DNA from 3 places in the Paenibacillus sp. LRG-1 genome. Region 2 is predicted to be linked to each of the others. Evidence: riboswitches for the same ligand, from Rfam matches in the RefSeq annotation. Region 2 holds a riboswitch; each other region holds the start of a gene.

Region 1 (3,283 bases), 1.8 Mb from region 2:
GTGATTAATGAAACGGGCAGTTACTAGGAGCAACTGATCATTACTGCTGGACATTGATAAGATTTGTTCGTTCTTTAGTGTAATGACAGACCGCTCTTGTTTAGTGGCGTTGTTGATCTCTGTAACCTTGTAGTCCGGGGGGAGCATAGTGGACTGTTTCTTGGTTGCGATGTCTCTTTGTTTATCTCGGCCATTTTCGGAAAATTGGGAAATGTACGTTGCGTTTTTACTGGAGTTGTAAGATACAGACCAAGTATTCATATCCTGATTTTCATCATGCAAGAACTGCATTGTATGAGTCGATTTATTGTAGAAAATTGTTTTAAGTGTACGCTCTCCTTTTTTGACTGCAGCTAGTATAAGTGGACCTTCTGGAGTAGTTGGCACTATACGATTAATGGCAAATAAATTATCGGATAATTGTTCAGTTTTTTTTGAATTTAAGTCGTACGAAAATAGTTGGTCTCCCTTATCATCCACATCGGCAGAGTAATAAATTTTGTGATCAGGTAAGGACACCAGGGAAAGTGGGTATTGAGAGGTATAAGGAACATCGGCCAGTTTGGTCATTTTTTTACTGCTTAAGTCATACGTCATGACCCGCATAACCATACCTTTATCTGTATTTTTCCCATTCACATATTCTGTATAGGTCATGGATAGATATTGGCCCTGTCCGGCTAGAGCTGTCTTTTCCCCTGATTGGACTTGTTTGGATGGGACTGATTCTGCTGATGGAGTAGAGGATGGAGAGCAGGATGATAACAGAGCTGGAGCGAGCAAGGAAACTATAAAGAAGCGATAGCTGCTTGTTTTCAAAAGGATACATCCTTTCTAAGATGAGAAATTTAGTTATATCCGACTGTGCAGTGGCGCTAAAGTTAACTCTTAAGTTGATTTATTTACTAGAGGAATTTGCTAGAGTAGTGGGCGAGGTCGTGGTATAATTTACCTTATGGATTTTGAATAGTGGTGGATGTTTTCGGACCACGGTGCAGCTTCCCGAAAGGGGGTGAAGCCGATGGTCAACCTTGTGTCGTGCTACGATGTGTTGCGTTGGATGGTTACGTTACTAAGCCTGGTGTTTAGTATTCGTAAACTTTATCGCTGGCTACGTCGAAAATTTCGGAACAAGCGAAAACCCACCGCGTAATTAGGTTGGCCCCTAACGGTGGGTTTCGTTTGCATTAACATTTAGTTATGCAGCGCGCCGTGGTGGTGATCCACAGCCTTTCAAGTCCTAGAGTCTTTGCCGTTGGCGCGGCGAAGACTCTTTTTAGTATACGGACACGATGATTATCTATATACCTAATTTTAGCACGTTCATTTCGTGCACGCAATGAATAGACATCACCTTCATTCTCGCCACATCGTTCAAATTTAAAATATTGTGCAGCATTTATTGACAAGCCTGTGACAACAAAATAAGATCGTAATGGAAAGAAATAAAGGAAGAAAACAGGTGTGAGCCGGACGACTCTATGTACGAGGTTTTGTTGAGACCATGTAGATGGTTGTTGAGCGTGTTCACTTAAAAGGGAAGTTCGGTAGATTCCGACACGGACCCGCCACTGTATACAGGCATCAGCAGGATACTGCTGGAGCTTTCAGAACAGCCACTGGAACTGTGAAGAACCGGGAAGGCCTGAAAGATGCGCCTGGAGTCAGGAGACCTGCCTGTTTTGACATCACTGTCAGACCCACGGGATGCTGGGGAGGTGGTTAGGCGTGCTGCATACGGAATGTCTGAAACCGATCCGATCCCTTCTATGTTTTTGGAGTTGGCTTCGAGGTGAGTTTTGACATTTTATAATGAAAGCATTTCTGACTGCTGATCAAGTGGTCCGGAATGCTTTTTTCGCGTTTTGCGTTAGGTTTATATGATTTTACAAGATAGAGGGGGATTCATTGAATGATTAGCAATCGTAGCAGGCGTTCATGGTTGATATGTACAGGGGTGATGCTGTTGCTGGCAGTTATGGCTCTTTCGGGATGTGCCAGCAATAAGACGTCGGATAGCTCCGGCAAGGGTGAAAACGCGTCAGCACAACAAACAGCGACAGATAAAAAGCTGGTAATGGCGTATACATGGAAACCGTCAGGCGTTGACCCGCACGGAGATAATAGCTGGGATGTGATGCGATCCGGTGCAGGTGAGACACTGGTACGTTTGAATGAAAAGCTGGAGCCTGTGGCTTGGCTGGCAAAGGAGTGGAAGCAGGATAGTCCTACAGTTTGGACGTTCAGCTTGCAGGATAAAGTCACTTTTCATGATGGAAAGAGTATGGATGCAGCAGGTGTAAAAGCGTCTTTGCTGCGCTCTATCGAGAAAAGCCATCTGGCGAAGGATTTACTGAATGTGAAGTCCATTGATGTAAGCGGCCCGCTGGCTTTGAAAATCACGACAAACCAGCCGAACGCGGCGCTGGTGTCCAATCTAGCTGATCCATCGACGATTGTACTGGATGTGGCATCGATGAAAGATGAGCAGAGTTACCCAGCGATGACAGGCGCCTTTAAAATCAAAGCATTCAACAAGGACCAATCCTTGGTCGTAGAGCGTTATGACGGATATTGGGGCGAGAAGGCACGACTGGCTGAAGCGACGATGAAGTTCATTACGGATGGGAATTCGCGCCTGATGGCGCTGCAATCCGGCGAGGTGGACGTGGCGACGGATATTCCAGTTGATAACGCAGAGGTACTGAAAAAGAACGACAAGCTACAAGTGCTGTCGGCTCCCTCCTTGCGCACCCATATGATCGTGTACAATATGGAATCGCCAGTATTCAAGGATGCGGCGAACCGTAAGGTGGTGGACAGCCTGATTCCACGCACATCGATTGTGAGCGCCGTCATGAGGGGCTTCGGTACGGAAGCAAGCAGTCCGTTCCCGAGCATTCTTCCCTTCGGTAAAGTTGAGCGTAAAGCGCTGAACGGAACGGCAGAGCAGCTGTTGACGAAGGATGGCTGGCAGAAAGACGCCCAAGGGACATGGACTAAGCAAGGCAAGCCGTTCGAGGTTACACTGCTGACTTTCCCTCAGCGTCCGGAGCTCTCCGTTATGGCTGAGGTCATCCAAAGCCAATTGTTGAAAGAGGGAATCCAGGTCAAGATTCGCAAGGTGGAAAATATCGACGAGGCGTTGACCAAAAACGATTGGGATTTTGCTATGTACAGTATGCTTACTGCTCATACAGGAGAGCCGCAATATTTTATGGACATGTTTTATTCTTCGAAAAGCGAAGCCAATGTAAGCCAGTATAGTTCCAAACCGCTAGAG
Region 2 (3,283 bases):
GATAATGGAACAATCATCCGGTAATCAGGCCCTGTCACCAGACGAATGATATGCGGTACAACGAGTCCCACAAAGCCAATCACTCCACATACCGAGACAGCGGCTGCTGTCAGCAGCGTGGAAATGATCAGAACAGATAGCTTCGTCGCATCTACATGAACTCCCATGTGAGCCGCCTGACGTTCACCCAAAGCCAAAATATTCAGCACACGTGCCCGGTTCCATAGAAATACCAGTCCTATGACCACATAAGGTAAAAGGATTCCTGTATATGACCAACCGCGCAGGCTAAGACTTCCCATCGTCCAGTACAATATTTCATTGACCGTCTCCTTCGACATGGCTGTCAGAAAGGAAACAACCGCCCCCAGAAAGGATTGCATCACCACACCCGACAAAATGAGACTTTGTGTCGGAATTTTTCCACCTTCCCGTGCCAACGTCAGCACCATCCACAGCGTCAGCATTCCGGTCGTAAATGCCACTAGCGGCAGCGTCCATATGCCAACAAATGAAAATTGAAGGCCCCAATAAATCAGTACTGCCGCTCCTACCGAAGCCCCCGAGGATACCCCCAGTGTATACGGATCAGCCAAAGGATTACGCAGCACACCCTGAAATCCGGCTCCCGCCAGCGCCAGCGCTGCTCCTACCAACATTCCCAGTAACACTCGTGGCAATCTGACCTTCAAAATAATTTGCTCTGAGGATGTATTCCAATCCGGTGTAAACGTATCGCCTAACCATGGAAGGTGGTTAACCAGAATGCCCGTGATCTGGCTGACCGGAAGCTTGGCCGAGCCGATGCCAAGACAGAGCAGTAGCGTCAGTAACAGCAGGACAAGACCTGTTCCTCCAAAGCCGATCAGTTTACGGTTCATTTGAAAATTTCAGGATACACGCCCTTGGCCACTTCCTTGAGACCTTCCGTTACGCGTGGACCCGGACGACTAATCAAATTATCATCCACGGCAAATACCCGGTTGTGGCGAACAGCCGATATTTGATCCCATCCACTGCGAGCTTTAATGATTTCGCCGAGCGTTTGACCAGTTTTGTCGTCCTTGACACTTTTGCTGTACAAAATCACGTCAGGGTTCGCAGCAATAATATTTTCCTCACTAATTTGGTACCACCCCTTCTGCGTGGCGCCTACATTTTCGCCGCCCGCCAACGTAATCAGCTCGTCCATAAACTCGCCTTTACCAACTGTCCAGCCTGGTGAAAACTCGACGTATACCCGCAGCTTCTGACCTTTACCGATATTTTTAATTCCTTCTTTCACTTCAGCTACATCTGCTCTCATCTTGTCAGTCACCGCTCTCGCTTCTTTCTGATGATCGGTGATTTTCCCATACAATTCGATGTTAGCCATGACATCTTCAACTGTCTTCGGTTCCGTTTTAAAAATCATAATTCCCATGTCGCGCAGCTTGGTCGTAGCCTGTTCACTAAGTGATATCCCTGCAAAAACGACTTCCGGGTTAGCAGCAATGATCGCCTCTTCGTTCGGTTTCATAATACCGCCCACTTTAGGCTTTTTCGTAGCTGCTTCCGGGTAATCAGAGTAGTCGGAGACGCCAACAATTTCCTTATCCAGCCCGATGGCGAACAGCGCCTCGGTTTCTGCCGGGGAGACGGAAACGATTTTATCCGGCGCTTTTTTGAATGTAAATTCCTGTCCTGTTGTATCCTTAACCGTGAGTGGGTAAACTGTTTTGCCCGGAGGCTCTTGTGCGGTTACGGTCTGTCCCGGCTGCTGTGAAGAATTCTGGTTCTCTTTATTTTCAGCATTTTTCCCATTAGCTCCACATGCACTCAGCACAACTGCCAAAATCAGAACCAATAGACCTGTTGTCCAAACCTTTATTTTTTTTCCTGCCATGATTTGCACCCCTTCATAAAAAATCGTTAAGAGCGTTACTTGAACATCATCAGATATCTTCTAAATCCAGCCTTCTTTTCCTATCAAAAAAACCCCGCATCCTCATATCAGGACACAGGGGCCACGTTAGCGCAGATCGTGCGCAGGCGGCAGCTTCTTTCCGCATGGACAGTCACTGCGAACACGTCATCCTTTCCTCGAAGGACTATGGTGACAGGCGGACGGGCAGGTATCCTGACTTATGGTAAAATGCATGTCCTGAAATTCTTTCATATGCTTAGTAGCACATAAAGCAGGACTAACGGGCATGTTTCCATTTACAGTGGCGGGACCGCGCCGGACTCACACCGACTTCCCTTTTAACAGCGCAGGCAAGGGAAACCATAGTTTCATCACGCTGCGCCGACCTCGTCTGCTGGATATTTGATAAGTGGTAGTCAAGCCGTTCTTTTACTTGATGATTATAGGTTAAAAAGAGGCGGCTTACAACCCAAACAGCCTCTTTATCCGCAGGTGTCTAACCTAATGAGGAAGCATTTCTGCTATGTAATTGTGCCGTCCTGCCAGCCTCAATTGAATCCTAAATGCTTCTCCCGGCTTCGGATTCAAACTCCAAAAATCATGGCCCGGTATCAGCATGCAAGCTAACTGACGAATTACGCCACCATGCGTAACGACCAAAACAGAGGGTGGCGCAGCAGTCAAATCCATGGGTTGAACTTCCATAGCAACACGCCATTCATACAGAGAGTCAAGAAATTTCCGTAGACGATTCACAAAATCTGCCCAAGACTCTCCTCCAGGAGGGGTTATCCGTTGCGGCTCATCAATCCAAGCGCGATACAACGACACATCCTTGAGCATGTCATACGTTTTTCCATCCCACTCACCAAAATGAAGCTCTCGCAGACGTGGTTCCATCATAGGAGACATAGTAGATAGGGAACCTCCAGACGTCAATTCTGATTCCGGCACAATGATCTGCAAGGTCTGGCGACATCGCATTAAATCGCTGCAATAGATTCGAGCAAAGGACTGCCCTTGCAATTTTTCTTGCAAAGGCTTTAATTCCTGCTCTGCTCCCGGTAGCAAACCTAAGTCGGAGTGTCCTAGATATCGACGTTCCTTGTTCCATAAGGTTGTGCCGTGACGAACTAACACAAGTTCCATGTCCCAATGCAGATCTTCTTTAGCATCATACGGCACCTTATCCTCCTGTGAGTTCGGACTTTGTGCGTATTCTACTGTCCTTTTTGCTGCTATATCTTGTTTCAAGATCATGTCACTTCCTGCTCGATCATTATTCAGTGTGTCACTCCTCACCGCACCCATCCCAAGGCAAAACAACCTGCGGCTCCTAACAAACACAATCCTACAAACATACTGGACACGGCGAAC
Region 3 (3,283 bases), 2.1 Mb from region 2:
ACCGAAGAGCGCATGGGCGCGATGATGGTGGAGCTGGGCAAATATTTTGAACATAACGATTCGGTGCATGGCTGTGGTCTGAAGATCGTGAATGGTCATTGAAATGAGATAGAAATTATAAATGCAGTATGCTAAAAAATGAACTTATATTTTGGGATACAGAGTAAAATAAAGATAAGGGCCTACGAGGTCTTTATCTTTTTTTGTTGGACATGCATCGACAAAGATTTTTGTTATAGCGAAAATGTTTATCTAATATAATGAATAAGTTTCGATGCATGATACTTAGGACAGGAGCTGAGACGTTAATGAATTCTATTTGCGTATTTGCCGGGTCCAGACCTGGACATTCATCGGTATATGTTGAGGCTGCAGGCAAGCTGGGGGAAGCCATGGCTCGCCATCATATCCGTCTGATCTATGGTGGCTCTAGCAGGGGGCTGATGGGAGAGGTGGCGGATGGAATGCTGGCGGGTGACGGTCAGGTCACTGGCATTATGCCCACCCTGTTATTTGATGCAGAGATCATTCATCGGGGAGTTACCGAATTTATTGAGGTAGCAAGCATGCATGAGCGTAAAGCGGCAATGAGCGAGATGGCCGATGCGTTTATCGCCCTTCCGGGTGGCTTGGGAACCTTCGAGGAGCTATTCGAGGTATTGTGCTGGGCGCAAATCGGGATTCATCGCAAGCCGATTGGGCTGCTGAATGTGAATGGATATTTTGACCCGTTAGTAGAAATGGTGCGTCATAGCGTGCAAGAAGGGTTTACCGGGGCTGAGCATCCAGCGTTATTAAGTATCTCTGCGGACCCGGACGAATTGCTACATATGTTAAAAAATAAAGCAGAGAACTTGAAATAAAGCGTTTTTCATGCTTGCACAACTGATTGAGGCAAGGTTATGATAAGACCCATAATCAAATAGCGGACAGACAAGGTGCCTTTGCGGTTGAGCAAAGGGTAACAGGGAATCGGGTGCAAATCCCGAGCGGTCCCGCCACTGTAAGGAAGAGGATTTTTTAAAATGGTCACTCGTGAAAAACGGGGAAGACGAAAGAATCCGTTGATGCCAAGCCAGGAGACCTACCTTGATCTGTATGCACCGTTAACCTTCGCGGAGAGGATGGGTGTACGAAATCAGGAAATCAGGCACACGTTGCTTTTTCCATGTTGGCTAGAGGTTTGCGTGGATATGAACGTGCAGCAGCGTTTGAAGCGTAAACAGTCAGATGGAAAACAACGGCAGGCTGGAGGAAGACAAATAGTGTCTTCTTACGCTGTTTGTTCGTCTGATGAGAGATGCGTACATAGAAACCCCATCCGGGCAGGATGGGGTTTTTTCGAGTTACACGATGTACATAAATCATTGAAATAGATAGCATAGCTGCCCTGAAAAGGATGAATAGGAGGAGCACGATGAGCCCATTAGGAAAATTGCTGGTGATTGGATTTGGACCAGGAGATATGGAACATATCACAAAACGGGCGCTGGATGCGCTGGCCGAAAGTGAGGTCATTATCGGCTACAATACCTACGTTGATTTGATCCGTCCGTTGTTGAACGGACAGGAGATTGTACGCACAGGAATGACAGAGGAAGTGAGCCGTGCACAGGAGGCGGTTCGCCAAGCAGAGATGGGCAAGAAGGTAGCTGTCATTTCCAGTGGAGATGCGGGAGTCTATGGTATGGCAGGGCTGGTGTATGAGGTGCTGATGCAAAAAGGCTGGCGACGCGAGGACGGAGTTGAGGTAGAAGTCGTACCGGGGATTTCGGCTATTCAGTCCTGTGCTTCACTGTTGGGGGCGCCAGTTATGCATGATGCGTGCACGATCAGTCTGAGTGATCATCTGACCCCATGGGAAACGATTGTGAAGCGCGTAGAAGCAGCGGCTTCGGCCGATTTTGTGATTGCATTATACAACCCGCGCAGTGGTCGGCGTACCCGCCAGATTGTGGAGACGCAGTCCATTTTGCTGCGTTACCGCGATCCGCAAACTCCAGTCGGGTTGGTGAAAAGTGCTTATCGTGAACGTCAGCAAGTTATTGTAACGACGCTGGAAGATATGCTGAACCATGACATTGGGATGCTGACGACTGTAATCATCGGCAATTCCTCGACGACGGTGTATGACGGCTTGATCGTGACTCCGCGCGGATATCAGCGCAAATACACATTAGATGCGACCGAGCAGGCACTCAAGCCGCACCAGCGTCTCCGCACGGAAGCGGAGCCGTGGTCGCTGGGCGCACAAGAAGATACACCGCAGGCAAGCGCAGCCCCGACTACGCCCGCTGGACCCTCCGCGAGCGGCGCTGCGGTTGCGACGCAGGCACGCCCGCAAGCGATGGCTGCCGTGCAGGCAACGACTGCTGTGCAAACCGGCGCAGCCCCGGCATCGCTGGCGGCAGAGGCACTAAGCCGCCTCGCTGTAGGCGGCAAGCTGCCTGGCGTAGCCAACGCTCGCTGGAGCGGGCAAGCGCCTACCGCCGAGAGCACCGCCGGAACGTCAGCGGTGGCCGGAGCGGGGGCCGCGTCCGGGATGGCGACAGGCGGCTTTGGCAAGCCTGCGCTATTTGAGGTGGGTGTTTCCCCGGGTGTGGGAAACAAGAAGTTCACCGCTCGCCAGATGGCGCTGCTCGCCGAGGTAGCGGGTGATGACGGCGAGCTGGAATACTCGCCAGATCATCAGATCGTGCTGCGCGTGCCGTGTGCAGACCCCGAGGAACTGGTCGGACGGCTGCGGGATGAACGATTCATTGTCATGCCGATTGGCGATGTGTTTAAGGTGAAGGCGTGCGACTTCTGCAATATGGAGAAGGATGACGCTGTGCCTGTGGCTGAGCATCTACAGGTTGTACTTGGCGGATTACAGGCACCCAAGGAAACGAGTATTGCTTTGAACGGATGCGGTATGGCCTGCTATGGAGCGGTGCTGGAGGATATCGGAATCGTCTATCGCAAGGGAGGATACGACCTCTTCCTCGGTGGCAAAAAATTCGGTCGCAATGCTCATGCCGCTCAGCCCGTAGCGGAAGGAATTCCGGGTGATCAGATTACTGATATCGTGGAGAACGTCATTGCTGAATATAAGGAAAAAGGGCATCCGAATGAGCGTTTTCATAAATTTTTTAAACGTGTAGGCGTCGTTGCGGGTTTCCGGCATGAAGATGCACCAGCAACGGTAGAAGTGAATGCGGTTTGTGGTGATTAATGGAATGAAGGCCTGATGAACTGGATACAAGCATATATATAAAATAGGGCGTCATGCAGGTTATCCCTA

The links. Region 2 has a riboswitch for cobalamin ahead of ACUUJN_RS07110 (ABC transporter substrate-binding protein). Riboswitches for the same ligand answer to the same signal wherever they lie in the genome.
Region 1: it holds a riboswitch for cobalamin, as region 2 does, so the genes downstream of both, ACUUJN_RS25925 (ABC transporter substrate-binding protein) here and ACUUJN_RS07110 (ABC transporter substrate-binding protein) in region 2, are expected to answer to the same signal.
Region 3: it holds a riboswitch for cobalamin, as region 2 does, so the genes downstream of both, cobJ (precorrin-3B C(17)-methyltransferase) here and ACUUJN_RS07110 (ABC transporter substrate-binding protein) in region 2, are expected to answer to the same signal.

What each region holds. Positions count from the first base shown of each region.
Region 1 covers NZ_CM170126.1:5,847,625-5,850,907, reverse strand. Annotated here, with positions in the region: gene ACUUJN_RS25930 (hypothetical protein) at 1-819, opposite strand, end outside; cobalamin riboswitch at 1,492-1,695, shown strand; gene ACUUJN_RS25925 (ABC transporter substrate-binding protein) at 1,913-3,283, shown strand, end outside.
Region 2 covers NZ_CM170126.1:1,614,375-1,617,657, reverse strand. Annotated here, with positions in the region: gene ACUUJN_RS07115 (FecCD family ABC transporter permease) at 1-881, opposite strand, end outside; gene ACUUJN_RS07110 (ABC transporter substrate-binding protein) at 878-1,885, opposite strand; cobalamin riboswitch at 2,093-2,286, opposite strand; gene ACUUJN_RS07105 (histidine phosphatase family protein) at 2,408-3,166, opposite strand; gene cbiB (adenosylcobinamide-phosphate synthase CbiB) at 3,205-3,283, opposite strand, start outside.
Region 3 covers NZ_CM170126.1:5,605,186-5,608,468, reverse strand. Annotated here, with positions in the region: gene ACUUJN_RS24855 (uroporphyrinogen-III synthase) at 1-102, shown strand, start outside; gene ACUUJN_RS24850 (LOG family protein) at 309-863, shown strand; cobalamin riboswitch at 921-1,106, shown strand; gene cobJ (precorrin-3B C(17)-methyltransferase) at 1,418-3,214, shown strand.